3 regions of the Arthrobacter sp. MYb224 genome follow, and region 2 is predicted to be linked to each of the others. Evidence: riboswitches for the same ligand, from Rfam matches in the RefSeq annotation. Region 2 holds a riboswitch; each other region holds the start of a gene.
What was found. A riboswitch is a leader RNA that binds a small molecule or an ion and turns the genes downstream of it on or off. The one in region 2 is predicted to bind S-adenosylmethionine.

Region 1 (4,889 bases), on a different contig from region 2:
GTCACCGGGCTCGCCCTCGAAGTAGAGGGCGACCTTCTCGCCGTTGCCGGCGGCCACATGGCGGTCGGCGCAGTTCACCGCGGCGTTGAGCTTGCCCCCGAGGTACCAGGAGATCTGCGGGCCGCGCTTGGCTTGTGCGTCTGCCGGGATGATCTGGCTGGTGGTGTGCCATGGGGTGTCCCAGTCAAGCAGGTTCGCCGCCTCGTCCCAGAACTCCTGGCGTGCCTCGGCGTTGGAGGGCTGATTTGTACTGGCCAATTCGATGGTGGTCATTGCGGTCCTTGAACGTGATTCGAGTTGTTGGCTTAGGTCCAGCGGTTGATCGCCCAGCGTTCTGCTACCGAGAGCAGGGCATCGGTGATCTTTCCGAAGACGGCGAGCAGGATAATTGTCAGGATCAACCGGTCGATGCGACCGTTGTTCTGCGAGTCGGTGAGCAGATAGCCCAGCCCCATGGAGGCGCCGAGCAGTTCGGCGGCGACCAGGAACAGCCAGGCCTGGGCCAAGGCGAGGCGAAGCCCGGAGAAGACCGAGGGAACCACCGCGGGAAGCTGCACGGTGCGCAGCAGCTTCAGGCCGTTCAGTCCGAACGCGCGCGCGGCTTCGATGAGCTGGCGGTCCACGTGGCGCAGGGCCAAGGCAACGGTGGTGAACACCGGGAAGAATGCGCCGATGATGACCAGCGTGACCTTGGAGTCCTCGCCCATCTTCATCCACAGGATGAGCAGCGGAACCCAGGCCAGCGAAGGCACGGCGCGCAGCGCCCCGATGCTCAGGCCGAGCAGTGCGTCGGCGAGCCGGGACAGTCCGACCAGCGCGCCGAACAGCAGGCCGAGCAGCGAGCCGAAGAAGAATCCGAGCAGTACACGCTGGGTCGAAATGCCCACATGTTTGCCCAGCTCGCCGCCTTCGAGCAGTTCGCCGGCCGCGGCCACCACGGCCGCCGGAGTCGGCAAGGACCACGGCGCGACGATGCCGGTGGTCGTCACCACCTGCCAGGTGAGCAAGACGATGAGCGGCAGGATCAGCGCGAGCAGCCAGTGCGGTAGCTTCAGAAGCCTGGCGCCAAGGCTTTCGCGTGCCTGCACCGGCGTGCTGGCTTGCTGGGTTTGGTTCGCTGAAGACATGTTGCTTATTCCCCGGCGATCTTCGTCGCGTCGGCCTGGGCAGCGAACTGCTCATCCACCAGGGATTCCAGCGCTTGATCGACTGCGTCCTGGGTGGAGACGTCCTTGTTGGCCACGAAGGTAGGTCCGATATTGCGCAGCACCGAAATGAAATCCTCACCCGGCACGGTGTCCACGTCGAGGTTCGAGCGTTCCTCGATCACCTGGGTGGCGACCGGGGCCTCCAGACCTGCAACCTCGGCCAGAATGCTCGCCGTTTCACCAGGATTGGCGGCGGCCCATCCGCGAGCCTTCTCGTAGGAGTCCACCACCAGCTGGGCGAGTTCGGGGCTCTCCTCGATGAAATCTTCGCGGGCATTCAACGCGCCATAGGTGTTGAAGTCCAAGTTACGGTAGAGCAGCTTCGCGCCGTCCTGTTCGGCATCGGCCATGATCGGATCCAGGCCGCTCCAGGCATCGACCGAACCGTTGACCAGCGCGGTGCGCCCATCGGCGTGCTGCACGTTCTGCAAGGTGATGTCCGAATCGCTCAGACCGGCTTCGGCCAAGGATTGCAGCAAGAAGAAGTAGGGGTCGGTGCCCTTGGTGGCCGCGACCTGTTTGCCCTCAAGGTCCTTGACCGACTTGATATCCGAGTCCTCGTTCACCACTAGGGCGGACCATTCGGGCTGCGAATACAGCGAGATGGTCTTGATAGGTGAGCCGTTGGAGCGGGCCAGCAGTGCTGCCGAACCGGCGGTGGATCCCACATCCACGGCATCGGCGCGCAGCGCCTCGTTGGCCTTGTTCGAGCCGGCCGACTGGATCCATTCGACGCTGACCCCTTGTTCCTTAGCGGCGGCGTCCAGCCACCCCTTTTCTTTCAGGACCAGGCTCAGCGGATTGTAGGTGGCGAAGTCGATGGACAGCGTCTGGCCGTCGGCTGCGGCGTTCTCGCCCGCGCATCCGGTCAGCACCAGGGCCGAAATGCCAAGCGTTGCTACGGATAGTGCGGCGCGACGGGAAAAACGATTCGAGAGCATGGAAAATCCTTGATTTGTGCGAATGGAAGGCCCGCGGGACCAAATGAGTGCGGTAGAAAGTGCTAGTGGTTCGTCGGATCAACGCCGAGCAGGCTCAGCAGCGCTGTGCGGTGGGCGACGAATTCGCTGCTCGTATGGCTGCGCGGGTGCGCCGCGGACAGGACTCGATCCTCGATCACGGTCGCCGAGGCCTGGCCCTCGGGTCGGCCCAGCACGACGATGCGGTCGGCGAGAGTCAGCGCCTCATCGACGTCGTGGGTCACCAGCAGCACGGTAGTCGGGAAAGACTTATGGATGGCCAGCAGCAGATCCTGCATTTTCATTCGGGTCAGCGCATCGAGCGCACCAAAGGGTTCGTCGAGAAGCAGGACGCCCGGGCGCCGGGCCAACGCGCGAGCAAGCGAAACCCGCTGAGCCATGCCCCCGGAAATTTCACGTGGGCGCAGATCTGCTGCGTGGCTCAAGCCGGTCAGCTCCAGCAGCTCGGCGATCAGCTGGCGCCCGGATTGCTTGTCGGTTCCCGGCGCAAGGCCGATGGACACGTTGTCTCGGACCGAGCGCCAAGGCAATAGCCGTGGTTCCTGGAATGCAACGGCGCACCGCTCATCTATCCCCGTCACGGCGCGGCTTCCGATGACCACCGACCCGGTGGAGGGGCGGTCCAGGCCGGAGGCCGCCCGCAAGAGAGTGGATTTGCCGCAACCGCTTGCGCCGAGAATTGCAACAATCTGGCCCGCTCCGAGGCGCAGATTCACGTCGCGAAGCACCGTGTTGCTTTCCTTCTTGGCGGTGAAAGTACGCGATAGCTCGAGGAACTCCACGTCGAGCGCCGTTGCGCTTTGGACGGTCTCGGGCAAGGCAAAGGCTGTAGTCATTTTCATCTCCATCGTTCCTGGCGGTAGCACCGGACACCGTTTGGTTTATTAACCGTGTGTGGTGGTTGCTGCGGCGTCACAGAGCCAGATCTCTTAGCCGCTCGGGATGGTTACACGACTATTACAGGCCTTCGAACGATTTCAATGCAAATCTTTCGTAACATGATAAATATTCGATAGATGCGTCACATCATCGTGATGTTTCGATTTTTATTTCACTGATCGCGCATTTGGCCGAAAAATCGCTAAACGCTAGGCGTTGTGTTCGGCCGCGTTAGGCAAGTGCTGTCCTTGATGCATTTCAATCTCCATCCGTGCACGACGAAATGTGACTAACCGGGTTGAGGACGAAGTAGACCTCAGGCTACAAATGATTACGAACCATCCAGAGCGACCGAGAGATCTGGCTCGTCGACGTCGCAGCAACCACCCACCTAAATATTGGCGCGGGACGGTGCTACAGCCAGGACCGATGGAAAGAATTGAGGACTTTCGATGTCATTTGGCGATCCCGCTGGCGACTTTAATGCGCTCAGCGACCCGTCTATTGCGGGTAGCGCGGTGGAGCTTGACGACCTTCCACAGGAACTTCCTACCCGGCAGCTGCTGAAAATCACCCCGGGCCCCGGCGCTGACGAGCAGTATGAACGGCTTGCCGGCATTTTCCGTCCGGTGTTCGCACAGATCGCCGCCGGTGCAAGGGAACGCGACCGGCAGCGGATCCTGCCTTTCGAACAGGTTGGCTTGCTGAACCGTGAGCGCTTCGGTGCGCTGCGCCTGCCGGTTGCCGACGGCGGCCATGGGGCGCGCTTGAGCGATGTCTTCCGGTTGCTCATCGAATTAGCCGAGGCCGACTCGCATGTGGCTCAGCTATGGCGCGCGCATATTGCCTTCGTGGAAAATGCGGTGCGGCTGGAAGATGCGCAGCTCCGTAGCAAATGGGTTGCCCGAATCAGCTCCGGGCAGATCGTGGGCAACGCCTACACCGAGGAAGGCGGCAACGCCCTCGGGTTGCTCAACACCAAGGTCACCGAGGAGGGGTCGCGCTGGCTGGTCAATGGGCGGAAGTTCTATTGCACCGGCACCATCTTCGCCGACTGGACCACCGTAGCGGTGGCGCACCCGCAACTCCCAGGGCGCCAGATCGCGGTAGTTTCCACCCAGCACAGCGGCGTGAAAATCCTCGATGACTGGGATGGTTTCGGCCAACAGCTCACCGGTACCGGCAGCACCGAATTCCACGAAGTTCCGGTGGACACCTTCATGCCGGAGGATCCCACGGATCCGGAAGCCGCGATCTTCCAACTCGTGCTCATGGCGGTACAGGCCGGAATCGGACGGGCGGCACTGAACGACCTGCGCTCCTCCGTGCAGGCGCGTACCCGCAGTTTCAGCACCGGCACCGGAGTTCCGGTGCACCGCGAACCGCAGGTCTTGCAGCTCGTCGGGGAGGTTTCCGCCGAAATCTTCGCCGCGGAGTCCGTGGTCATGGGCGCGGTGCTGGAGGTCGAAGCGGCCATGGCCGACGCGAACCTGAACGCCGAGGAGCGCTTTGCCGTGTGCGAACTGGCGGCAAACCGTGCTCAGACGATCGTGCAGCCGCTGGTCATCGGAGCGACCAGCAAGCTCTTCGACGCGCTGGGTGCATCTTCCACTCGCAATAGCTGCAATATGGACCGCCACTGGCGCAACGCCCGAACCATCGCGACGCACAATCCGGCGATCTACAAGGCGCGCATCGTGGGGGACTACGAGATCAACGGCGTGCAGCCCCAACGGCTGTCCGTCACCGGCACGGTAACCGGAGCAAACCGGTTCGCCGGCAGCTAGGCAACACTCCTCGAACACAGATTTTTAGACTTACA
Region 2 (4,889 bases):
GTCGCCATATACAACGAAAACGTGCGGGCAATTGCGCAACGTTACGATGCCGTGGTGGGCGACCTCTGGGCCTTGAATGAGCTGCGCCGAACACGCATGTGGGACCCCGACCGGCTGCATTTCTCTCCACTGGGACATCAGCTCATCGCCGCGATGGCCTTGGATGCGTTGAACGTACCCCACGAGCTGTCCTTGAATGCTCAGCTGGACAACGCGCCACGAAGCTGGCGCGAAGCGCGAATCGAAGATCTGCAGTGGGCACGCGAGTACTTTGCGCCATGGGTTTTGCGCCGCATTCGACACCAGTCTTCCGGTGACGGGGTGACGGCCAAACGCCCGGTACCCACCCCGTTCACCCTGCCACCGCCGAATGAGTCATTGGGCGCTGGGGATAGCGCCCCTATGCAGGACTGAGCCCCACGACGCACAATGGAACGCAGTTTGATGCACCGCTTACTGGTGGATCAAACTGCGTTCCTTTTATGTTTGGATACTTAGCTAGGCGAGTTCCTAGTCGTCAAAAACCAGGGCCTGCAAGACCGGATCAAGCTGCTTGGCATCCGTCAGGAAGCCATCGTGGCCAATCGGTGAATCGATGTAATGCACCGGTTTCGGCTTCGGCAACGACGCAGCGAGCAGTTCAGACTGTGCCGGGAAGTACAGCCGATCGCTGCTGACCGCGGCAACCACCACGTTCACCTTAGCCAGACGGGCCAAGGCATCACGTAGCGAATCGTATCCGCGAGCAACGTCGTGGCTCATCAAGGCCTCGGTGATCACCAGATAGCTATTCGCATCGAACCGATGCACCAGCTTGGTCGCTTGGTGATCCAGGTAGCTTTCCACCTGGTAGCGTCCGCGTGCACCTTCCGAGGTATCCAGTGGCTGTTCCCCGGGCTGCGGCTTGCGCGCGAAACGCGTCTCCAGCTCGACTTCGGAGCGGTAGGTGATATGCGCCAGTCGGCGGGCTAGGCCCAAGCCGGCATCCGGGCGCACACCGTTGGCGTAGTAGTCGCCTTGCGCAAAATTTGGATCGAGGCGAATCGCCTCGGTCTGCACCTGCGCAAATGCGATCTGCTCCGCCGTAGCTTGCGCGCTGGAGGCCATGACAACCACGTTCTTGACCCGTTCCGGAAATTCGACTGCCCATTCGAGGGCCCGCGCTCCACCCATGGAACCACCGATGACCGTATGCCAGGTGTGCACCCCGAGCAGGTCGGCCAGGCGCGCCTCAAGGCGCACCGAGTCTTTGATCGTGACGAAGGGGAAACGTGAGCCCCAGGCTTCGCCGTGTTCGTCGAGCGAACCGGGCCCGGTGGATCCATTGCAACCACCAATGATGTTGATGGCCAGGACAAAGTAATTGTCTGTATCAACGGTCAGCCCGGGGCCGACAAAGTCTTCCCACCAGCCCGGGGTCTGCGAATCTCCCTGCGATACGTGAGCATCACCGGTCAGCGCGTGCATAACCAGCACCGCATTTGACCCGTCCGCGTTCAGCTGCCCCCATGATTCATAGGCCAGCTCGATACGCGGCAGGTATCCACCGGTTTCGAAGGTGTACTCCCCCACGGACGCGCGGCGCAAAATGCCGTCCTGTCCGTCGGCGAGGTTCTTCGAGTCGAGAGTCTCTTCGGTAGTCACTATGGATGCCATGCCTAGAGGGTTTCCTGCAATTCCTGGTTGGCAGGCTCTGCGATCGCAGCAAAACCAAGTTGCAAGTCAGCGAGTATGTCCTTGATGTTCTCCAGCCCCACGCTCAGCCGAACGAGCCCCGGGCGCACGCCGGCCGACAGGCGTTCCGCCTCGGTCAGCTGTGCATGGGTGGTCGAAGCGGGGTGAATCACCAGCGAGCGAACGTCGCCGATATTCGCCACATTCGAATGGAGTTCTAGGGCATCTACGAATGCCTTGCCCGCTTCGGCGCCGCCGGCAACGTCAAAGGCGATGACCGCCCCAACACCGTTTGGCGCATATTTCTGGCCACGCTCAAACCATGGCGAGGAAGGCAACCCGGCATAGGCGACCTGCTCGACTTGGTCATGGCCTTCAAGCCAGGCGGCGACTTCCTTGGCATTCTGCACGTGGCGTTCCACGCGGAGCGACAGGGTTTCCAGCCCTTGGGCAATCAAGAAGGCGTTGAAGGGTGCCACCGATGAGCCCAGGTCGCGCAGCAACTGCACGCGTGCCTTGAGGATGTAGGCGAGGTTTGCGCCGAGAATGCCGTTGACGCCCAGATCTCGGGCGAACACCAATCCGTTGTAGGACTCGTCCGGGGTGTTGAAATCAGGGAAGCGTTCCGGATCCTTGGCGAAGTCGAACTTCCCCGAATCCACGATGACGCCGGCAATGGCGGTGCCGTGCCCGCCGAGATACTTGGTAGCCGAGTGGATGACGATGTCCGCGCCCCACTCGATCGGACGGATCAGGTATGGGGTGGCCAAGGTGTTGTCCACCAGCAACGGAACACCGGCTTCGTGGGCAATCTCCGAGATTCCCTCGATGTCCAGGATGTCCTGACGCGGGTTGGAGACCACCTCGCCGAAGAACGCTTTGGTATTTGGCTGCACAGCCTCGCGCCACTGCGCCAGGTTATCCGGATCGGCCACGAAGGTGACCTGGATGCCGAGCTTGCGCAACGTGTGCTTGAACAGGTTCTGCGTTCCGCCATACAGGCTTGGGCTGGCAACGAGGTGGTCGCCGGCCTGGGCCAGGTTCAGGATGGCGAAGGTGGTGGCCGCCTGCCCGGAGGCGAGCAAAAGTGCGCCGACACCGCCTTCGAGGTCGGCAATGCGGTTTTCGACGGCTTCCTGGGTTGGATTTCCAATGCGAGTGTAGATCGGCTCCAGCTCCTGCAAGGCGAAGCGCGCGGCCGCGCTCTCTGCGCTGGGGAAGACGAACGAAGACGTCTGATAGATCGGCAAGGCACGCGCTCCGGTAACCGGGTCGGGCTGTTGTCCGGAGTGGATCTGACGCGTCTCAAATGACCAGTTGTTACTCATGGTTTCCTCCATATAGCTTGTTGACTATGGGGGTACACCACTAAAAAACACACCGACAGGAAGCTCCTCGTCGAGGTACTTTCCAGGGGGTAACCCGCGCTTGTCCTAGACACAGTTTGTGCCGAGGGCCAGGTCTTCACCCGGGGCACCCCACCGCGGAGGAGGGTTGCCGCCCAGTAAGCCGGGGCTTGTTACTGGGACTCATGACCTGACACAAGTCTGCCGGACAACCGAAGATCTTGGCAATATGAAGTGGCTCAAAGTGACGCAATCGGTCATATTGCACTTTTATAACGCAATTTATGCAGAGCGTTCGATCGCCAGTTCGCCAGTTAGGGTAGCCTAAGTCGAGACTTGAATCACATAGTGACATGATGGGCACATGATGAGGCTAGATCACGTTACGTACGCATGTGGCCCGGACGGGCTCATGCCAACCGCCGAAAGAATCTCCGAGGCTTTGGGCTTGGAATTCGTCAAGGGAGGCGTGCATCCGCGATTCGGAACTCGCAATGTAATTTTCCCGCTCAAGCATGACCAATACCTAGAAGTAGTTGAAGTTCTGAACCACCCCGCTAGCGACAAGGCACCGTTTGGGCAGGCGGTCCGTGCCCGTTCCGAGCTGGGCGGCGGATGGATGGGATGGTGTGTTTCAGTTGAGGATCTCTCAAGCGCAGAAGAGCGCCTGGGACGCAAATCGGTTCCGGGTAACCGCAAGTTCCCTGACGGCCGCGAACTCACCTGGCAGCAGATTGGCATCAAAGGTCTGATCGCGGACCCGCAGGTTCCATACTTGTTGCGCTGGGACGCCGGCACCGAAGACTTGCACCCTTCCCGTGCGCTGGATCCCGCTGGCCAGATCCAGAGCATTGCCATTGCCGGTTCACGCGACCGAGTCCTTGATTGGCTGGGGCAGCCAGAAAACGTGAATCTCGGTGCGGTGAGCATGGAGTATGAAGCACCCAACGGGACCCCGGGCATCTTGTCTGTAACTTTCGAAACCGATAACGGTACCGTGGTGCTGTAAGACAAGGTACGCACGAAGGTAGGTGGGGGCAATGGCGCCCCCACCTACTCTTCTTTAATGCCAGTTGTGCGCTCAAACTGGCAAGGCTCTGCTCTGCCTATAGCCGCTTGCCCAAAACCACAATGTCTTGGGTTTCGTAGCCTTGCTGCTCGTAGAATCGAATGACCTGCGAGTTCTCGGAGCGAACCATCAGCTGCACCTTGGGCACCGAACGTCGGCGCAACCAATCGGTGGCCGCGCCAACGATCTGTTGGCCCAGTCCTTGGCCCTGGCTCTCGGGACGGACCGCAACGTAGTACAGCCACCCGCGGTGACCATCAAAACCAACCATCGCGGAGGCAAGCAGCGCTCCGTCGCGGTGCCCCACAAGAATTGTGGATGACTCGTTGCGTAGCGCTTGTTCCGCATCGGCCCGCGGATCATTCCAAGGCCGGGTGAGTTCCACCCGTTGCCAGAGTGCGACCACCTCGGCAAGGCCATTCATCTGAAGCTCGCTAATCTGCATTTTCGCTCCCCTGCTAAAAGCACTTAGAAATTGGGCCATCATGAATCTGGAAAGTGCTCAGGCACCAATGCCGATGGCCGGGCCGATGAGCAAGAAGCCTACAAAACCAACGGCATCCAGCAGGAAATGCGCGATGACCAGGGGCATGACGCGACCGTATTTATGATAGAGCCAGCCAAAGACCACACCCATGGCGAAGTTGCCGATCATCGGTCCGGCCCCTTGGTACAGATGATAGCTTCCGCGCAGCAGGGCCGAACCGAGAATCAGCACCCAGGGTCCAAGATTGAGTCTCTTGCCGTAGCCGAAGAGGAAAGCCAACATCACGACTTCCTCCAGTACTGCATGGCGTACC
Region 3 (4,889 bases), on a different contig from region 2:
ATCATGGGTGGGCACGCGGTAGCACGTGGCACGCAAGAATTCGCCGATGCAGTACGGCTCGGTGCAATGCTGACCGGTCGAGGCTATTCGATTGTTACCGGTGGGGGACCAGGGGCCATGGAAGCGGCTAACGCCGGCGCGTGGCTTGCAGACTATGACGAAACGGCTATCGGTAGAGCCGTGGATATCCTCGCACAAGCTCCGGACGCGATCCGTCATCGGACTGCCTGGGCGCGTGCGGCATTGCGAGTGCGTGAAAAATTCCCCAGCACGAAAAGTTCAATGGGCGTACCCACCTGGTTTTATGGCCATGAGCCACCGAACCTGTTCGCCACGCATATAGCAAAGTTTTTCACGAACTCGATTCGCGAAGCCATCCTGCTCGAACAGGCAAATGGCGGAATCATTGTGCTTCCCGGTGCAGCCGGGACAGTCCAGGAAATATTCCAAGACGCCTGCGAAAACTACTACGCGACTGGCGCTCGCGTAGCTCCCATTGTGTTGGTGGGCCGCGAGCATTGGACCCGGAAGCTTCCAGTCTGGCCCTTGCTGCAGGCGCTTGCCGCCGGGAGGGCCATGGAAAGCAGGATAGCTTTGGTGGACTCGGTGCAAGAAGCTGTCGAATTCATTGAAACAATGACTCCATTGCGGCGCCGCACGCGGTTCTAATAACGAGACCGGCCGTTGCCCCACGACGCATCATGTTGGGGCAACGGCCAGTAGTCTGCTTCTTGGAGCTAAGCCACGGTGGTGCCGAAGAGCAAACCCAAGCAGTAGGTTACAGCGGCCGCACCCAAGCCAATGGCCAGCTGACGGATGCCGCGTTTGAGCGGGGACGCGCCGGATAGCAGGCCAACGACGCCGCCGGTGAGCAGCAACGCGATGCTGACCAAAGCGACTGCCACGCTCACCGCAGCTAGCCCGGTGAGCCCGAAGATGTAAGGCAGGATCGGAATAACTGCGCCGGAAGCGAAGAACATGAACGAAGAAATGGCGGCTCCCGGTGCCGAACCTAGCTCCTCATGTTCGCGTTCCAGCTCCGCGCTGCGAACTTCTGGATGGAGCGAGAAGGAGGGGTTGCAATCGCAGGTAAACAGCCCCATGCGTTCTGCCGCGCGGTGTTCGGCATCCTCATTGTTCATGCCACGTGCCTTGTAGATCAAGACCAATTCGTTGGCATCTAGATCGAGGTCGCGGGCGGCAGAAAGCGTGACCTGGGTAGGGCGCGACGCGGTGAGAAGCTCACGTTGGGAACGGACTGACACGAATTCCCCGGCAGCCATGGACAGCGCGCCAGCCAGCAGGCCGGCAATTCCGGAGAAGAGCACGAGGGACGAGGCCACACCGGTGGCCCCGATGCCCATGACCAGGGCTAGATTTGAGACCAGACCGTCATTCGCCCCGAATACTGCGGCTCGGAAGTTGCCGGACAACCGGGACCGGCCGACCGTAGCCAAAGCACGAATGACTTCCTCATGCACCTGCTCGTCCGCCGCCATTTGCGGAGCGGCGTCCTGATCGGTGGCGTAGGGAGAGTTGCCTTCGGCGCGTTGGGCCAGCGCCAAGACAAACACCGAACCGAAATGACGGGCCATGAAACGCAACATTGTGCGCCGCATGGACGGGCGGACCGGGCGTACATGTTCGCCGAGCTTGGTTCGCCAGTAATTTTCGTGGCGTTCTTCCGCTTCGGCTAGCCCACGGAGAATTTGGCGTTCTTGTCCGGTGCGCTTTTCGGCCAGTTCACGGTAGATCGCGCCTTCGGCGACCTCATCGGCCATGTACTGGCGCCAGCGGCGGATCTGCGCCTTGGTTGGTTCGGGAGTTGAGGTTTGGGCCATCACGGGGATGCGTCTCCTGCGGCAGATTGGATCATGTTCACGGGCAGATGATCCGGATTAGGTTCAACCCCCTAGTTTAGTGAGCGATTCAAGCACTGGGAATTTGGCAAGACTAAATACGTGGGCGGTGCCAGCGTTTTGCCCCCGAACTGCCACGAATACCGAAAGTTCCTCGCGCTGACTATCGAAGCTCGGCGGACCCACGGTTCTGGCTAGCAAACGGGTGAGCAGGTGCGGGTCCGTGACGTAATAGCTGACCCAGACCCCGCGAAGCGGAAACTGCACCTGGCCGGTTTGCAGGTCGATAATGGGAAGGACGTTTAAAGCCATAACTATCGTGGACCCTTAAAAGAGCTCTTGCCCGTAGCCGATTGGCGTACGGACCGCTTCTTCATCCGAACCACCCATGAACCTGGGGTTGGTGTGCGGCCAGTCGGAGCTTGGCGCCGCATCTCGTGAAGCAACACCACGATGTTACACCGGTGCGCCATCCGGCCGCGTAGTGAAACGTCATACGCAGCTCTCGCGGGTCTCATGGTGCACGGCCCCGTGCCGATTAGGATTCTGCGCTCGCCGAAGGTGCAGATTGCTGGCCGGGGCCCTGCCCATCCGGCATTACCGGTGATTCTCCTGCCGGCCCGCCGTCGTTGCCGGGGCCACCGCCAGGCATGCCCCGTCGCGGGGTTCGGTCCAGGGGTTGACCTCGACTTCGAACTTTACGGCGTAACCGGAGGTGATTTCGCCGCAGGTGGCGCCCTTCAGATTAGTTGCCGACCGCTCGTGACCGGTCGCTGCATGCACCGCATTACGGGCCTCTTGGGGCAGGGCTGCCTTTGAGTTGGCGATAGCGTTGGCCGAATCGGTGAACGAGTTCTGGGGCCGGGCAATCTTCGAGGTGGATATGCGGCCAGCGTCCGGCGTAATACGCGGGGAAGATGCTGGTGAAGCGCACGATGCCGTTCGCGTCTGTGAGCTGTACGCTGCGCAGGTAATTCTCATTCTGCAATCCTGAGAAGGACAACGAGTTTTCCCCGGCAAGGTTGCATTGCCTGAGATCCCGGAGTCTGCCGGAGCGCATGCTGCGAGGGTGAAAGTCACGGCCAAGTCCCAAGCCTGCCAGCTCCTTACAGCGATCAACCAGAGTTCCATCGTCGCAGGCGAGGCCTTGGCCTTCGAGATCTTCAGGCGTGCGAGGAAGGGAAGGGGATCCGAATCATTTGCGTGGTGAGGATTTCAAAGCTGGTGCTCTAGCCGCTGGGCTCGGATGAGGCCATCCGAGCTGGTGCGAGCTTATGCGAGCACTTTGAGGCGGTGCCCGGCTAGGGGTTTGAGCGAGCTTTAACCAAGACCGGTGTTAGGACTGCTCGGCGATTCGCTGCAGGGTGGAGCGCTGTTGCTTCCATTGCTCAGGGCTAAAGCCGGGGATATTTCTCGCCTGTTCACGCAGTCCTACCTGTCCGTCGAGAAGCTCTCGGACGATATCAAGATGCCCAGCATGCCGGGAGGTTTCCGCGATCATATGAACAATGAGATGCTCCACGGTGGTATGCCGATGCACTGACCACCAGGGGACCTCAGCCGGGGACTCTAAGTTCAATTCATCGAGCGTCTGCTCGGCGAATGCGATGGACTTTCGATACAACGCGAGAACATCTTCTACGGAGAAGCTGGCGGGAGGCAGGAAGTCGATCTGCGGATCATCGCTTTGCAGTAGTTGAAGCACATGCCGATCGTTGGGCACACGACCTAGGCACTCGCCGAAATAACCGTATTCGGTGATTGCTAGATGGTAGATGACACCAAGCATGTGTGTTCCGGTATCCGTCATGGGACGGCGGGCCAACTCTTCGGAGAGTCCCTGACACTTCCAGAGCACGGTGTTTCGGGCCTCGTTCAAATAGTTCCGAAGTCTCTTGGAGGACGGATTGCTATCGGTATCCATGTGCCGAGTCTAGTTTCATGGCGATTGAATAAACAGCGACGGCGCATTGAGGGCTTGTTTGCTGACTTCAGGACTGAAGCGTGAGTTCGGCGAAGTTCTCGTTGCCTATTGGTAAACTGACGCAGTGTAGGAACCTGAACCGGATTGGTTTAGCGGAATTGTAGGCCGGGTACTGCCAAGCTAGGGCTGCGCCGGTGTCAAAATGGTGGGAGAGCATGAAAACACTGCCCGTAGAGCCCACCGGCTCGTCGATTAATATCGGCGCCCGTTTGCGTGGGGTACGCCAAACCCGACGAATGACCATCGACCAGGTGGCCGAAATGTCCGGACTGACCAAGGGGTTCTTGTCTCGCGTGGAGCGAGACTTGACTAGCCCTTCGGTGTCGACGTTGCTCAGGCTCTGCGAAGTGTTGGGCTTAGAGGTTGGACAGCTCTTCTCAGTACCTGAAACCAAATTGGTCAGGCTGGAGCACGCGCCGCGAATCGCCTTGGGTGGTCAAGGGATCACCGAACAACTGGTCACTCCCCGCGCCGAGACCAGGGTGCAGATGATTAGGGCAGAGGTCGCGCCTCAGGGCTCGGGGGAAGCCGAGCTGTATTCGGTGGATTGCAAGGTGGAAGTTCTGCACGTGATTTCCGGAGAATTTACCTTGGTTCTGCCCGAGGACCGCATTGAACTGCAAGCGGGCGATACGGTAACCTTCCCGGGCCGTGAGCCGCACAGTTGGGAAAATACTTCGGACCGGACCGCCGTAGTGACCTGGACGCTGTTGCTCTGACCAAAACCGCAATGCGCTTTTGAAGGGTTTGCGCGTTTTCCGTCCGTGCCGGGTTTCGGCCGGGCAAAGCCCAAAGCGTATCCTTGACATAGCGTCAACAACTTTTCTCGACGCCGATAAATAACCGAAGGGAGCTCCGTGACGGAAAGCGAGCCACGGGCTGAACTGGTCGAACTGCGCTCCGCGAGCTGGTGGATGTCTGCAATTCTCGGTGTCTTAATTGGTGTGACCATGACATTGATCCGCACTCAACGTTATTTCTTCATCGCTGGGGCGGCGATTCTGGCGGGGGTCATTCTGGTCATCGGCTTACGCACTATTCACCGT

Region 1: it holds a riboswitch for S-adenosylmethionine, as region 2 does, so the genes downstream of both, CQ017_RS09700 (ABC transporter ATP-binding protein) here and CQ017_RS11180 (bifunctional o-acetylhomoserine/o-acetylserine sulfhydrylase) in region 2, are expected to answer to the same signal.
Region 3: it holds a riboswitch for S-adenosylmethionine, as region 2 does, so the genes downstream of both, CQ017_RS14060 (hypothetical protein) here and CQ017_RS11180 (bifunctional o-acetylhomoserine/o-acetylserine sulfhydrylase) in region 2, are expected to answer to the same signal.

What each region holds. Positions count from the first base shown of each region.
Region 1 covers NZ_PCPU01000004.1:252,390-257,278, reverse strand. The annotation lists gene acs (acetate--CoA ligase) at 1-273, opposite strand, end outside; gene CQ017_RS09710 (ABC transporter permease) at 306-1,127, opposite strand; gene CQ017_RS09705 (aliphatic sulfonate ABC transporter substrate-binding protein) at 1,133-2,149, opposite strand; gene CQ017_RS09700 (ABC transporter ATP-binding protein) at 2,212-3,024, opposite strand; SAM riboswitch class I at 3,030-3,137, opposite strand; SAM riboswitch class I at 3,403-3,503, shown strand; gene CQ017_RS09695 (acyl-CoA dehydrogenase) at 3,520-4,854, shown strand.
Region 2 covers NZ_PCPU01000005.1:125,910-130,798, forward strand. The annotation lists gene CQ017_RS11170 (SGNH/GDSL hydrolase family protein) at 1-414, shown strand, start outside; gene CQ017_RS11175 (homoserine O-acetyltransferase) at 511-1,656, opposite strand; gene CQ017_RS11180 (bifunctional o-acetylhomoserine/o-acetylserine sulfhydrylase) at 1,659-3,002, opposite strand; SAM riboswitch class IV at 3,094-3,211, opposite strand; gene CQ017_RS11185 (VOC family protein) at 3,385-4,029, shown strand; gene CQ017_RS11190 (GNAT family acetyltransferase) at 4,127-4,534, opposite strand; gene CQ017_RS11195 (CPBP family intramembrane glutamic endopeptidase) at 4,592-4,889, opposite strand, start outside.
Region 3 covers NZ_PCPU01000007.1:121,079-125,967, reverse strand. The annotation lists gene CQ017_RS14070 (LOG family protein) at 1-669, shown strand, start outside; gene CQ017_RS14065 (VIT1/CCC1 family protein) at 738-1,841, opposite strand; gene CQ017_RS14060 (hypothetical protein) at 1,905-2,171, opposite strand; SAM riboswitch class IV at 2,190-2,302, opposite strand; gene CQ017_RS17915 (hypothetical protein) at 2,457-2,840, opposite strand; gene CQ017_RS14045 (DinB family protein) at 3,196-3,783, opposite strand; gene CQ017_RS14040 (helix-turn-helix domain-containing protein) at 3,999-4,562, shown strand; gene CQ017_RS14035 (hypothetical protein) at 4,701-4,889, shown strand, end outside.